4 regions of the Streptomyces sp. NPDC002206 genome follow, and region 3 is predicted to be linked to each of the others. Evidence: predicted binding sites of a transcription regulator. Region 3 holds the regulator's gene; each other region holds the start of a gene.

What was found. Region 3 encodes HrcA, which represses chaperone genes, less so after heat shock. Its sites were predicted from a motif close to TTNGCACTCNGNNNNNCNGAGTGCNAA; they were not measured.
Region 1: the regulator HrcA is predicted to act here: its motif matches at 1,181-1,207, upstream of groL (chaperonin GroEL).
Region 2: the regulator HrcA is predicted to act here: its motif matches at 1,134-1,160, upstream of groES (co-chaperone GroES).
Region 4: the regulator HrcA is predicted to act here: its motif matches at 1,609-1,635, upstream of ACWCP8_RS36070 (FmdB family zinc ribbon protein).

The regions. Positions count from the first base shown of each region.
Region 1 is NZ_JBSFCW010000001.1:971,519-974,845, reverse strand. It holds gene thrC (threonine synthase) at 1-19, shown strand, start outside; gene ACWCP8_RS04575 (MoaD/ThiS family protein) at 78-356, shown strand; gene ACWCP8_RS04570 (cold-shock protein) at 811-1,017, shown strand; gene groL (chaperonin GroEL) at 1,370-2,992, shown strand; gene ACWCP8_RS04560 (hypothetical protein) at 3,293-3,327, opposite strand, start outside.
Region 2 is NZ_JBSFCW010000001.1:633,347-636,673, reverse strand. It holds partial or broken gene ACWCP8_RS02915 (hypothetical protein) at 453-647, shown strand; gene ACWCP8_RS02910 (hypothetical protein) at 644-1,009, shown strand; gene groES (co-chaperone GroES) at 1,322-1,630, shown strand; gene groL (chaperonin GroEL) at 1,730-3,327, shown strand, end outside.
Region 3 is NZ_JBSFCW010000021.1:91,233-94,559, reverse strand. It holds gene ACWCP8_RS29195 (nitronate monooxygenase) at 1-188, opposite strand, end outside; gene dnaJ (molecular chaperone DnaJ) at 377-1,513, opposite strand; gene hrcA (heat-inducible transcriptional repressor HrcA) at 1,514-2,530, opposite strand; gene ACWCP8_RS29180 (MBL fold metallo-hydrolase) at 2,722-3,327, shown strand, end outside.
Region 4 is NZ_JBSFCW010000039.1:25,106-28,432, forward strand. It holds gene ACWCP8_RS36065 (MFS transporter) at 143-1,429, shown strand; gene ACWCP8_RS36070 (FmdB family zinc ribbon protein) at 1,647-1,994, shown strand; gene ACWCP8_RS36075 (S-methyl-5'-thioadenosine phosphorylase) at 2,086-2,919, shown strand; gene ACWCP8_RS36080 (hypothetical protein) at 3,278-3,327, opposite strand, start outside.

The DNA of each region.
Region 1 (3,327 bases), on a different contig from region 3:
CGGCCTGGCCCGCAGCTGACCCGACCACCGGGACGTCCACCCGAGACGTCCACCCGAGACGCAAGGAAGGCACCCACATGAGCGTCAAGGTCCGTATCCCCACCATCCTGCGCACCTATACGGGCGGTCAGGCCGAGGTCCCGGCCGAGGGCGCGACCCTCTCCCAGGTCATCGAGTCGCTGGAGCAGAACCACCCGGGCATCGCCGCGCGCGTCCTGGACGACCAGGGCAAGCTGCGCCGGTTCGTGAACGTGTACGTCAACGACGACGACGTGCGCTTCGACGGCGGCCTGGAGGCGGCCACCCCGGACGGCGCCGGCATCTCGATCATCCCGGCCGTCGCGGGCGGCTGCTGACCTTCCGTCGCCCCGGCCCGGACTCCCCGTAGGCCCCGCGGCCGACTTCACAGCGTCACCGGAATTGCCCCCTCTGCGAGGTAAGCGGAGGGGGCAATTCTGCATGGTTAAGCGCGGTACAGTTGGGCAGCCCCCTCCGCTGCCCGTGCCGACCGCATATGAGAATGCGCCCGCCCGCGACAAGATGCAGCCAAAGTGTTCGAACTCCTTGCGACATAAGTGGCCTTTGCCCGGTCCGAGTTGCCCTGGAATCGCACAAATTCCGCATATTCGGGCGTTCAGTGCTGCCCAGAATTCTCGTCCGATTGACCTGTTGCAGAGGGCAGTTGGGCAGATACATTCGGCCGCGGTCGACGCGTTCCGGCGCACGCACCCTCTCCTGTCGGAGGGTGAGTTCTGACCCGGGCCCGCGAAGTGCGGTCCTGTGCAAGGGCCAGTAATAGGGGAGTTAGGCATGGCTCAGGGCACCGTCAAGTGGTTCAACGCGGAGAAGGGGTACGGCTTCATCGCGGTCGACGGTGGTGCGGATGTTTTCGTCCACTACAGCGCGATCCAGATGGACGGGTACCGCACCCTCGAAGAGGGTCAGCGAGTTGAATTCGAGATCTCGCAGGGCCAGAAGGGGCCGCAGGCGGACATGGTCAAGCTCGCCGTCGGCTGAGCTCGGCGCGGTCGGCCAACGACACCACTCACGCATGAAGGGCCCGTACCCCCAGGGGGACGGGCCCTTCACGCGTGATGTCGGCCGTCGCCCCGCGTGGCATGCCCGCGGCATCCCGCGCGCCGTCGCCCGGTCCGCACGTTGTCCACAACCGCCGGGGGCGCTTGCACTCGTGGGGGTCGAGTGCTAATCATTGGCGTTAGCACTCTCCAGGTGAGAGTGACAGAACTTGGACCGGGCCGGTGAGGCCCGCAGGCTTGGTGGGGCAAGGAACCACCGGGCAGGCAGGCCGTCCGTCGCGGGCGCCACTCGGTCCGGAGAAATCCACCCCTGTCCGGGAGGACCACTTCACATGGCCAAGATCATCGCGTTCGACGAGGAGGCACGGCGCGGTCTCGAGCGCGGGATGAACCAGCTCGCCGACGCCGTCAAGGTCACCCTTGGCCCCAAGGGCCGCAACGTCGTCCTCGAGAAGAAGTGGGGCGCGCCCACGATCACCAACGATGGTGTTTCCATCGCCAAGGAGATCGAGCTCGAGGACCCGTACGAGAAGATCGGCGCAGAGCTGGTCAAGGAAGTCGCCAAGAAGACGGACGACGTCGCCGGCGACGGTACGACCACCGCCACCGTTCTCGCCCAGGCGCTCGTCCGTGAGGGCCTTCGCAACGTAGCCGCGGGTGCAAACCCGATGGCCCTCAAGCGGGGCATCGAGAAGGCCGTCGAGGCCGTCTCCGCCGCTCTGCTGGAGCAGGCCAAGGACGTGGAGACCAAGGAGCAGATCGCTTCGACGGCCTCCATCTCCGCCGCCGACACCCAGATCGGCGAGCTCATCGCCGAGGCGATGGACAAGGTCGGCAAGGAAGGCGTCATCACCGTCGAGGAGTCCCAGACCTTCGGTCTGGAGCTGGAACTCACCGAGGGTATGCGCTTCGACAAGGGCTACATCTCGGCGTACTTCGCGACCGACATGGAGCGCATGGAGTCGTCCCTGGACGACCCGTACATCCTGATCGTCAACTCCAAGGTCAGCAACGTGAAGGACCTCCTTCCGCTGCTGGAGAAGGTCATGCAGTCCGGCAAGGCACTGCTGATCATCGCCGAGGACGTCGAGGGCGAGGCCCTGTCGACCCTGGTCGTCAACAAGATCCGTGGCACCTTCAAGTCCGTTGCCGTCAAGGCCCCGGGCTTCGGTGACCGCCGCAAGGCCATGCTCGGCGACATCGCCATCCTCACCGGTGGCACGGTCATCTCCGAGGAGGTCGGTCTCAAGCTCGAGAACGCCGGCCTGGACCTGCTGGGCCGCGCCCGCAAGGTCGTCATCACCAAGGACGAGACCACGATCGTCGACGGTTCCGGTGACAGCGACCAGGTTCAGGGTCGCGTCAACCAGATCCGTGCCGAGATCGAGAACTCCGACTCGGACTACGACCGCGAGAAGCTCCAGGAGCGCCTGGCGAAGCTGGCCGGCGGCGTGGCCGTCATCAAGGCCGGTGCCGCCACCGAGGTCGAGCTCAAGGAGCGCAAGCACCGCATCGAGGACGCCGTTCGCAACGCGAAGGCGGCCGTCGAGGAGGGCATCGTCGCCGGTGGTGGCGTGGCGCTGCTGCAGGCCACCGCCGTCTTCGAGAAGCTGGAGCTCTCGGGTGACGAGGCGACCGGCGCCAACGCCGTCAAGCTGGCGCTGGAGGCCCCGCTCAAGCAGATCGCCATCAACGGTGGTCTCGAGGGTGGCGTCGTCGTCGAGAAGGTGCGCAACCTGCCGATCGGTCACGGTCTGAACGCCGCGACCGGCGAGTACGTCGACATGATCGCCGAGGGCATTCTCGACCCGGCGAAGGTTACGCGCTCCGCTCTGCAGAACGCCGCGTCGATCGCCGCGCTGTTCCTGACCACCGAGGCCGTCATCGCCGACAAGCCGGAGAAGGCCTCTGCGGGCGCTCCGGGCGGCATGCCGGGCGGTGACATGGACTTCTGATCCTGACGGATCGGTAAGTGCCCGTACGTCGGCCCCCGGGACCAGTTGGTCCCGGGGGCCGACGTCGTCGTACCCGGCACTGTTACATGCTGTTACAGCTGCTCGATGATCCAGGAGCAGAGTTCCTCGCTCACGAGGGTGTGGCCCTCGTTCTGCGAGGCGAGCTTGAACTCGTCGGCCGTGATGAAGGGATTCATCAACCGTGTGTGTCCCTCGCCGTAGTACACCCAGGCGGTGCCGTGGAAAGGGTGCAGCCGGGCATGCCTCAGGGCCCGCCGGGCTGCACCCGGTTCAGAGGGCTCAGTTCGTCGCATCCGGCTTCACGATGTCCGGCA
Region 2 (3,327 bases), on a different contig from region 3:
CTGCGCGGGTCGCGCGGGTCGCGCGGGTCTGTCGGGCCGGTCGGGGCGAAGGCGTTCACCGGCCCATTGTGAGCCAGCCGGGGGACCGCTCGGGGGCCGGCGGCGGTGTCGGGCCGAGTGATCGTTCGATTGCTGCCAGTATGCGAAATCATGTGGTTTTACGACAAAAGGAAGAATTTGCCATGACGGGGCAGAGGCCGGGCTCGATCTGTCGCAGGCAGGGTGGCCTGCGACGGGGGTGGCCGGGATGCGCGGTTCCGGCCGCGCCCCTCGTCGTCGCTGTCGGCTCCGGTTGCGCCTCCGAATCCGGCGACCGCGCCGAGCGCCGGGCCGCCAGGCCCTCCGCAGGCGGGCCGGGCGCCCCCGCCGGGCGGGCCGGCCCGCCCGGCGACCTGCCGGCACCTGCCGCACCTGCCGGGAAGCTGGACCTGGACCTGGACCTGGACCTGGACCTGGAGTGGCGGGAGCGGGACCGCGATCTGCGCCCCTGCGACATCGTCCTCACGCGCTTCGGGGACGCCACGGACTGGGACGGTAGCGGCAGCCGGGCCGCCGTGATCCGCGCGGCCATGAAGCCGGTCACGACGGTCATGAAGACCATCACGGACAAGGGGTACGCCGTGGCACGGCCGGGGGACTACGTATGAGCCGGGCGCGCCGGCTGCTCGCCGGACTGCTGGCGGCCGGTGTTCTTCTGACCGCCACCGCCGGGTGCGCGCAGTCGGTCGACCCGATCGAACGACTGGGCCGGAAGGCCGCGCAGAAGGTGCGCGGCCCGCACCGGGCACCGGCGGCGGGGCCCGGGCGGACGTCGGAGTCGGGGCCGAAGGCGGACGTGCGGAGTGATCACGGGGCGCCCGGGTCGTGGGTCGTCACCGCCTGCGGGCGGCGGGACCGGCCGCAGGAGTCCGCGGACTCCCGGCTGTCGCCACCGCTGAGGGAGCGGCAGCCGGACCGGTCGGAATCGTACGGCGACGTGGACCCCGGGACCGGCTGCGACCGGCGGTAGCCGCGTGCCCGTGGACTTCGCGCGCCCGTGAACTTCGCCCTGCGGGCCTCGCCCGGGGCGCATGCTCCTGGACTGCGCCCCGGGGGGTCTTGCCCCATGGCTGCCACGCCACGACCGCACCGAATTGGCACTCCGCTTGACCGAGTGCTAATCGCGGTCATAGTCTCGGCTCTGGCACTCCCCACTGGAGAGTGCCAGCAGTACTGTGCGACTGGCAGGTCCGGCACCCGCGACGACGGATCCACCTGGTCGCCACCCCAGACAGTTAACCCCGCAGTTAACCCCGAGATCTCCGAAGGGGGAGGCCGGATCGTGACGACCACCAGCTCCAAGGTTGCCATCAAGCCGCTTGAGGACCGCATTGTGGTCCAGCCGCTCGACGCCGAGCAGACCACGGCCTCTGGCCTGGTCATCCCGGACACCGCCAAGGAGAAGCCCCAGGAGGGCGTCGTCCTGGCCGTGGGCCCGGGTCGCTTCGAGAACGGCGAGCGTCTTCCGCTCGACGTCAACACCGGTGACGTCGTGCTCTACAGCAAGTACGGCGGCACCGAGGTGAAGTACAACGGCGAGGAGTACCTCGTCCTCTCGGCTCGCGACGTGCTCGCGATCGTCGAGAAGTAATTCACCCACGTTTGCTTCCGTTCTGCGCCCCTGGCCCCCTGCGAAATAACTAGCCGGCGGTCGGGGGCGCAGTTCGTTTGAGAGGAAAGCTCAGCTCCCATGGCGAAGATTCTGAAGTTCGACGAGGACGCCCGTCGCGCCCTTGAGCGTGGCGTCAACAAGCTTGCCGACACGGTGAAGGTGACGATCGGCCCCAAGGGCCGCAACGTCGTCATCGACAAGAAGTTCGGCGCTCCCACCATCACCAACGACGGTGTCACCATCGCGCGCGAGGTCGAGCTCGACGACCCGTACGAGAACCTCGGTGCCCAGCTGGTGAAGGAGGTGGCGACCAAGACCAACGACGTAGCGGGTGACGGCACCACCACCGCCACCGTGCTCGCCCAGGCGCTCGTCCGCGAGGGCCTGCGCAACGTTGCCGCGGGTGCGTCCCCGGCCGCCCTGAAGAAGGGCATCGACGCCGCGGTCAAGGCCGTGTCCGAGGAGCTCCTCGCGACCGCCCGCCCGATCGACGACAAGTCCGACATCGCCGCCGTGGCCGCGCTCTCCGCGCAGGACTCGCAGGTCGGCGAGCTCATCGCAGACGCGATGGACAAGGTCGGCAAGGACGGTGTCATCACCGTCGAGGAGTCCAACACCTTCGGTCTGGACCTCGAGTTCACCGAGGGCATGGCCTTCGACAAGGGTTACCTGTCCCCGTACATGGTGACCGACCAGGAGCGTATGGAGGCCGTCCTCGACGACCCGTACATCCTGATCCACCAGGGCAAGATCGGCTCGATCCAGGAGCTGCTCCCGCTGCTGGAGAAGGTCATCCAGGCCGGTGGCTCCAAGCCGCTGCTGATCATCGCCGAGGACGTCGAGGGCGAGGCCCTGTCGACCCTGGTCGTCAACAAGATCCGTGGCACCTTCAACGCCGTCGCGGTGAAGGCCCCGGGCTTCGGTGACCGCCGCAAGGCCATGCTCGGCGACATCGCCACCCTCACCGGTGCGACCGTCATCGCCGAGGAGGTCGGCCTCAAGCTCGACCAGGCCGGTCTGGACGTGCTGGGCACGGCGCGCCGCGTGACCATCTCCAAGGACGACACGACCATCGTGGACGGCGGCGGCGAGCCCGGCGACGTCAAGGGCCGGGTCAACCAGATCAAGGCCGAGATCGACTCCACGGACTCCGACTGGGACCGCGAGAAGCTCCAGGAGCGCCTTGCGAAGCTGGCCGGCGGCGTGTGCGTGATCCGCGTCGGTGCCGCCACCGAGGTGGAGCTCAAGGAGAAGAAGCACCGTCTGGAGGACGCCATCTCCGCGACCCGCGCCGCGGTCGAGGAGGGCATCGTCTCCGGTGGTGGCTCCGCTCTGGTGCACGCCGTCAAGGTCCTCGAGGGCAACCTCGGCAAGACCGGCGACGAGGCCACCGGTGTCGCGGTCGTGCGCCGCGCCGCCGTCGAGCCGCTGCGCTGGATCGCCGAGAACGCGGGCCTCGAGGGTTACGTCATCACCTCGAAGGTCGCCGAGCTCGACAAGGGCCAGGGCTTCAACGCCGCGACCGGCGAGTACGGCGACCTGGTGAAGGCCGGCGTCATCGACCCGGTCAAGGTCACCCGCTCCGCGCTGGAGAACGCCGCGTCCATCGCGTCGCTGCTGCTCACGACCGAGACCCTGGTCGTCGAGAAGCCGGCCGAGGAAGAGGCCGACTCCGG
Region 3 (3,327 bases):
TGACCGGTCAGCCGGCGCAGCTGTTTGATCTCGTTGTACATGCCGTCCGCCGTCTTGTACCCGGCAGCGAGGAAGCCGAGCCCGCCCGCTTCGGCGACGGCTGCGACCAGCTGTGGACAGGACACACCGCCCGCCATCGGGGCCTGCACGATCGGATACCGGCAGAGATCGGTCAACGCGGATGACATGACCGCATCGTGCCACGTCGCCTGGACCGTGCCGAATCAGCCATGAGGCGGCCCGAAAGATATCCGAAGCGGGATCCGGAAGGGGAGCCGAAAGGTGACCGGAAGGGGTACCGCCATATGCGCACCGCCCGCCGGTCCGGGACCGGCGGGCGGTGCGTTGCAGAGGGCAGTGACGCGACGGACGGCCCTCAGCGGCCGTTGAACGCGTCCTTGAGCCGGGAGAACAACCCCTGCTGCCCCGGCTGGAACTGACCGGTGGGCCGCTCCTCGCCGCGCAGCTTCGCCAGCTCACGCAGCAGTCGCTCCTGCTCCGGGTCCAGCTTCGACGGGGTCATCACCTCGACGTGCACGATCAGATCGCCGCGCCCGCCACCACGCAGGTGGGTGATGCCGCGGCCGTGCAGCGGGACCGACTGACCGGACTGGGTGCCCGGCCGGATGTCGACCTCCTCCAGACCGTCGAGTGTCTCCAACGGAACCTTGGTGCCGAGCGCGCCCGCCGTCATGGGGATCGTGACAGTGCAGTGCAGATCGTCGCCCCTGCGCTGGAACACCGCGTGCGGCAGCTCGTGGATCTCGACATACAGGTCGCCGGCCGGGCCGCCGCCGGGGCCGACCTCGCCCTCGCCCGCGAGCTGGATGCGGGTGCCGTTGTCGACACCGGCGGGGATCTTCACGGTGAGCGTGCGCCGCGAACGGATGCGGCCGTCACCGGCGCACTCCGGGCACGGGGTCGGCACGACCGTACCGAAGCCCTGGCACTGCGGGCAGGGCCGCGAGGTCATGACCTGGCCGAGGAACGACCGGGTGACCTGGGAGACCTCACCGCGTCCGCGGCACATGTCACAGGTCTGGGCGGAGGTGCCGGGTGCGGCGCCCTCGCCGCTGCAGGTCGTACAGACAACGGCCGTGTCGACCTGGATGTCCTTGGTGGTGCCGAACGCGGCCTCGCCGAGATCGATCTCCAGCCGGATCATCGCGTCCTGGCCGCGCCGGGTGCGCGAACGGGGTCCGCGCTGCGACGCCGTACCGAAGAACGCGTCCATGATGTCGGAGAAGTTGCCGAAGCCACCCTGTCCGAATCCGCCCGCGCCACCGCCGCCGGAGGCGGACAGCGGGTCGCCGCCGAGGTCGTAGACCTGCTTCTTCTGCGGGTCCGACAACACCTCGTAGGCGGCGTTGATCTCCTTGAACCGCTCCTGGGTCTTCGGATCGGGGTTGACATCCGGATGCAGCTCGCGTGCGAGCCGCCGGAAGGCCTTCTTGATCTCGTCCTGAGATGCGTCGCGGCGCACGCCGAGTACGGCGTAGTAGTCCGTGGCCACTTACGACTCCGCCAGGATCTGTCCGACGTAACGTGCCACTGCGCGTACCGCTCCCATCGTTCCGGGGTAGTCCATGCGGGTCGGTCCGACCACGCCGAGTTTGGCGACTGCCTCGTCGCCCGAACCGTAGCCGACCGCGACGACGGACGTGGAGTTGAGCCCCTCGTGGGCGTTCTCGTGCCCGATACGTACGGTCATGCCCGAGTCCTTGGCCTCGCCGAGCAGCTTCAGCAGCACGACCTGCTCCTCCAATGCCTCCAGCACCGGCCGGATCATCAGAGGGAAGTCGTGCCCGAAGCGGGTGAGGTTGGAGGTGCCGCCGATCATCAGCCGCTCCTCCGTCTCCTCGACGAGGGTTTCGAGCAGGATCGAGAGCACGGTGGACACGGTTCCCCGGTCCTCGCTCTCGAAGGATTCCGGCAGATCCTGCACCAGCTGCGGGACGTCCGAGAAACGGCGTCCGACGACCCGGCTGTTGAGCCGGGCCCGCAGATCGGCGAGAGAGGTCTCACCGAACGGCGCGGGGCAGTCGATCATGCGCTGCTCGACCCGGCCGGTGTCCGTGATCAGCACGAGCATCAGCCGGGCGGGCGCAAGCGACAGCAGCTCCACATGCCGCACCGTCGACCGGGTCAGCGAGGGGTACTGCACGACGGCAACCTGCCGCGTCAGCTGCGCGAGCAGCCGTACGGTGCGGCCCACGACGTCGTCGAGGTCGACCGCGCCGTCGAGGAAGTTCTGAATGGCCCTGCGCTCCGGCGACGACAGGGGCTTGACACCCGCGAGCTTGTCGACGAAGAGCCGGTAGCCCTTGTCCGTCGGAATGCGTCCCGCGCTGGTGTGGGGCTGGGCGATGAAGCCCTCGTCCTCCAGCACTGCCATGTCGTTGCGGACCGTGGCCGGGGAGACCCCCAGCTTGTGCCGCTCGGTGAGCGCCTTGGAACCGACGGGCTCCTCGGTACCGACATAGTCCTGGACGATGGCGCGCAGCACTTCGAGTCTGCGTTCGCTGAGCATGGCGCACACCTCCAGCTGTGTCACTCGGTGGATCCCGGTCGTTTCGGTCGTTCCTCGAAGGGCCCTGGCACTCGATGCGTACGAGTGCCAGTGATCTCCCGCCAGTGTACGGCGGCCGGGTAGGGCCCTAGCAAGGGCGACCGGCCACGCTACCCCGAGACTGCGCAGGTCGTTGCCGATAGCGTCGCCGCATGGACGCCTCTTGGGAAGAGTTCGGCTGGGAGCGACTCGGCAACGGTGTGGGCCGGCGGCGGCTTCCCGGGTGGGATGCGACAGTCGCACTGGTGGTCGGAGCCGAGGGGGCGCTGCTCTTCGACACCGGATCGACGCTGCGCGAGGGTGTGGAGGTCCGGGCCCAGGTGCAGGCATTGATCGGCCGGAGGGTGACGCATATCGCACTCAGCCACCCCCACTTCGACCATGTGCTCGGCGCCGCGGCCTTCTCCGGGGCCGAGGTGTACGGGGCGGTCGGAGTGACGGATCTCCTGGCCCGCGGAGCGGACGAGCTGCGCGCCGACGCGGTGCGCCACGGAGTGCCCGAGGAGGACGCGGCGCAGGCGGCCGATGTGCTGGTGGCGCCGCATCACCAGGTCTGCGACGAGTGGACCCTCGACCTGGGCGGTGGTCGCCAGGTGCTGCTGGCAAACGTGGGCCCCGGCCACACCGGCCACGATCTCGCCGCCCTGGTGCCCGGCTCCCCCGCCGTCGTGCTCTGCGGCGACCTGGTCGAGGAGTCCGGCGAACCGCAGGCGGGCCCGGACGCGATCCCGTCGCGCTGGCCGGCCGCGCTGGACCGG
Region 4 (3,327 bases), on a different contig from region 3:
CCGCCTCTGCTGCGAGCGCCCGGCATCTACCGCAGTTCCGCGCGAAGAGGACAGCTCTCGGCAGCTCCCGTCCGGGACCGGCACCCACAGGTGCGGACCGGCCACGGAAGCATGGCTACCAGGCGGCAGAAAGGCATGGACCGTGGCGTCCACGGTCTCCGACCGCCCCGGTTACGGGCAACTGCTGCGCATCCCCGGTGCGTGGACCTTCCTCCTTCCGGGCTTCGCCGCACGGCAGCCCTTCGCGATGCTGACCATCGGCATCGTCCTGCTGGTGCAGCACACCACCGGCTCGTACGGCAGCGCGGGCGCCGTCGCCGCTGCCACCGGTGTCTCCATGGCACTGTTCGCCCCGCAGAGCGGCAAGCTGGCCGACCGCATCGGCCAGCGCGCCGTACTGCTGCCGGGAGTCCTCGTGCACACGGCGTCCGTATCGGCGCTGACGGCACTCGCACTGGCGGACGCACCGCTCTGGCTGCTGTTCCTGGCCGCAGTGCCGACGGGTGCCTCCGTCCCGCAGATCGGCCCGATGGTGCGGGCCCGCTGGGCGGCCCTGCTCGGCGCGGCACCCGGCCGGAAGGCCTCGCCCCTGATGTCGACCGCCGCCGCCTTCGAGTCGGTGACGGACGAGTTCACCTTCGTCATCGGACCCGTCCTCGCCACCGCCCTGTGCACCGGGGTGCATCCGGCGGCCGGACTGATCGCGGAGGCCGCACTGACGCTGATGGGCGGCCTGCTCTTCGCGGCGCAGCGCCATACCCAGCCCGCGGTCCGCGCCACCACGTCCGGCGCCTCCGAACGGCACACCTCCGCCCTGTCCGTACCGGGCGTGCGCGTGCTCGCGGTGGCGTTCCTCGGGATCGGCGCCGTCTTCGGCGGCATGCAGGTCTCGCTGACCGCATTCGCCGAGGAGATCGGCCGGCCCGGTGCGAACGGCCTGCTGTACGGGATCTTCGCGGCCGGCAACATGCTGGCCGGGATCGCCTGCGGTGCCATCGCCTGGAAGAGCGGGCCGCGGCGCAGGCTGATCGCCGGGTACGCGGCGCTGACCCTGACCGCGTCCGGGCTGTGGGCCGTGCACTCCGTGCCGCTGCTGGCCGGGCTCGGGCTGCTCGTCGGACTCTCCATCGCACCCGCGCTGATCAGCGGATACACGCTCGTCGAGGCGCTGGTTCCGGCGTCCGCCCGGACCGAGGCGTTCACCTGGCTGACGGGCGCGGTCGCGCTCGGCCAGGCCGCGGCGGTGACGGTCGCCGGACGGCTGGCGGACGCCCACGGCGCGAGCGCCGGATTCGTGGTGCCGCTGGTGGGGACCGTACTGGCACTCGTGGCCCTGGTGACGCTGCGTTCGCGGCTGACACCGGCCCGCGCGACCATCATGGCCGCACGCGGCACGGTTCACCGCGATCCTGTCGCGGCCAGAAAATGACGATTCATGCGCTCGCTCGCTCAGCGGAATACGTCAGTGTGACTCCTCCGCCACATAATGTGGCAGCTTTTCGCTCAGGCCAGCGGCCCCCACGACGGCCAAGCCCTGACCGCTGCCCTTCAGGCAGGTGACAGACGTTACTGCAAACAGCGGCCCGTAGCAGCTACCATTGAGGATTGTTAGCACTCATCGAGTGAGAGTGCCAGGAGGAAGACAAGTGCCGACCTATCAGTACCAGTGCACCGAATGTGGCGAGGGCCTCGAGGCGGTGCAGAAGTTCACCGATGACGCTCTGACCGTGTGCCCGAACTGCGAGGGACGCCTGAAGAAGGTGTTCTCGGCGGTCGGCATTGTCTTCAAGGGTTCCGGTTTCTACCGGAACGACAGCCGCGGCTCCTCGTCGAGCAGCGCGCCGGCTTCGGCGTCCGCGAAGGCATCCGGTTCCGCTTCGTCGACTTCCTCGACGGGGTCGGACTCGAAGTCGTCCGCGCCTTCGTCCGCCGCTGCTTCCTCTTCCTCGTCGTCGTCCTCCGCGTCGTCGTCGAGCGGTACGTCGGCCGCCTGAGCCGAGGTACGCAGCTTCACATTTCGTCCGAGGGCCCCGCCGATCCGATCGGCGGGGCCCTCGGCATTTACAGCCCCGCTAGTGTGATCACATGGTGAACGCAGAGATCGGTGTCATCGGCGGCTCGGGCTTGTACTCCTTCCTGGAGGACGTCACCGAGGTTCGCGTCGACACCCCGTACGGACAGCCGAGCGATTCCGTCTTCCTCGGTGAGATCGGCGGCCGCCGAGTCGCCTTCCTCCCCCGCCACGGACGCGGCCACCATGTGCCGCCGCACCGCATCAACTACCGCGCCAACCTGTGGGCTCTGCGGTCCGTCGGCGTACGTCAGGTGCTCGGCCCGTGTGCGGTCGGCGGGCTGCGTCCGGAGTACGGACCGGGGACGCTGCTCGTACCGGACCAGATGGTGGACCGCACCAAGGCCCGCACGCAGACGTATTACGACGGGGAGACCCGCGCGGACGGCGTGGCGTCGAACGTGGTGCACCTCGCCTTCGCCGACCCGTACTGCCCCGAGGGGCGCAAGGTCGCACTGGCCTCGGCCCGCGCCAAGGGCTGGGAGCCGGTGGACGGCGGGACCCTGGTGGTCGTCGAGGGGCCGCGCTTCTCGACCCGGGCCGAATCGCGTTGGCATGCGGCGATGGGCTGGTCGGTGGTCGGCATGACCGGGCATCCAGAGGCCGTGCTCGCCCGTGAACTGGGGCTCTGCTACACGACGATGACGCTGGTGACGGACCTGGACGCGGGCGCCGAGGCGGGCGAGGGCGTCTCCCACGGGGACGTACTGAAGGTGTTCGCGGCCAACGTGGACCGGCTGCGGGCGGTGCTGTTCGCCGCGGTGACGGCGCTGCCTGCGGAAGGGGAGCGCAGCTGTTCTTGTGCGCGTGCGCTGGACGGGATCGAGACGGGGATCGAACTGCCGTAGGGGGTGCGACCGCGGCTCGGCCCTGGGTCCGGCCTGGTCCTGGCTCCGGCCCGGTCCTGGTCCGGGTTGCTGGGTCCGGCCTGGTCCTGGGGCCGGTTTGGTGCTCGCTCCGGGCTGGTCCTGGTTTGTTCGGGGCTGGTTGTTCGGGGCTGGTCCTGGATCGGGGCTGGTCCTGTTCGGGGCTGGTCCTGCTCCTTCCGGCCTGGCTCCGATCTTGGCTCTGCGAGACGGGTGGGGCGCGGGTGGGTGACCGACTTGTCCACAGCGTGTGCGCCGTCCACAGGGCTCGGCGGGAATCTCGGGGACGGTGGATCGTGAGGGGCGTCGGTGTTCGCCCGAACGCCGGACTTCGTACTCCTCACTCCTCACGGCAGGTGGTGTCGGCCATGTTCCCGCCCGTTTCTCCGA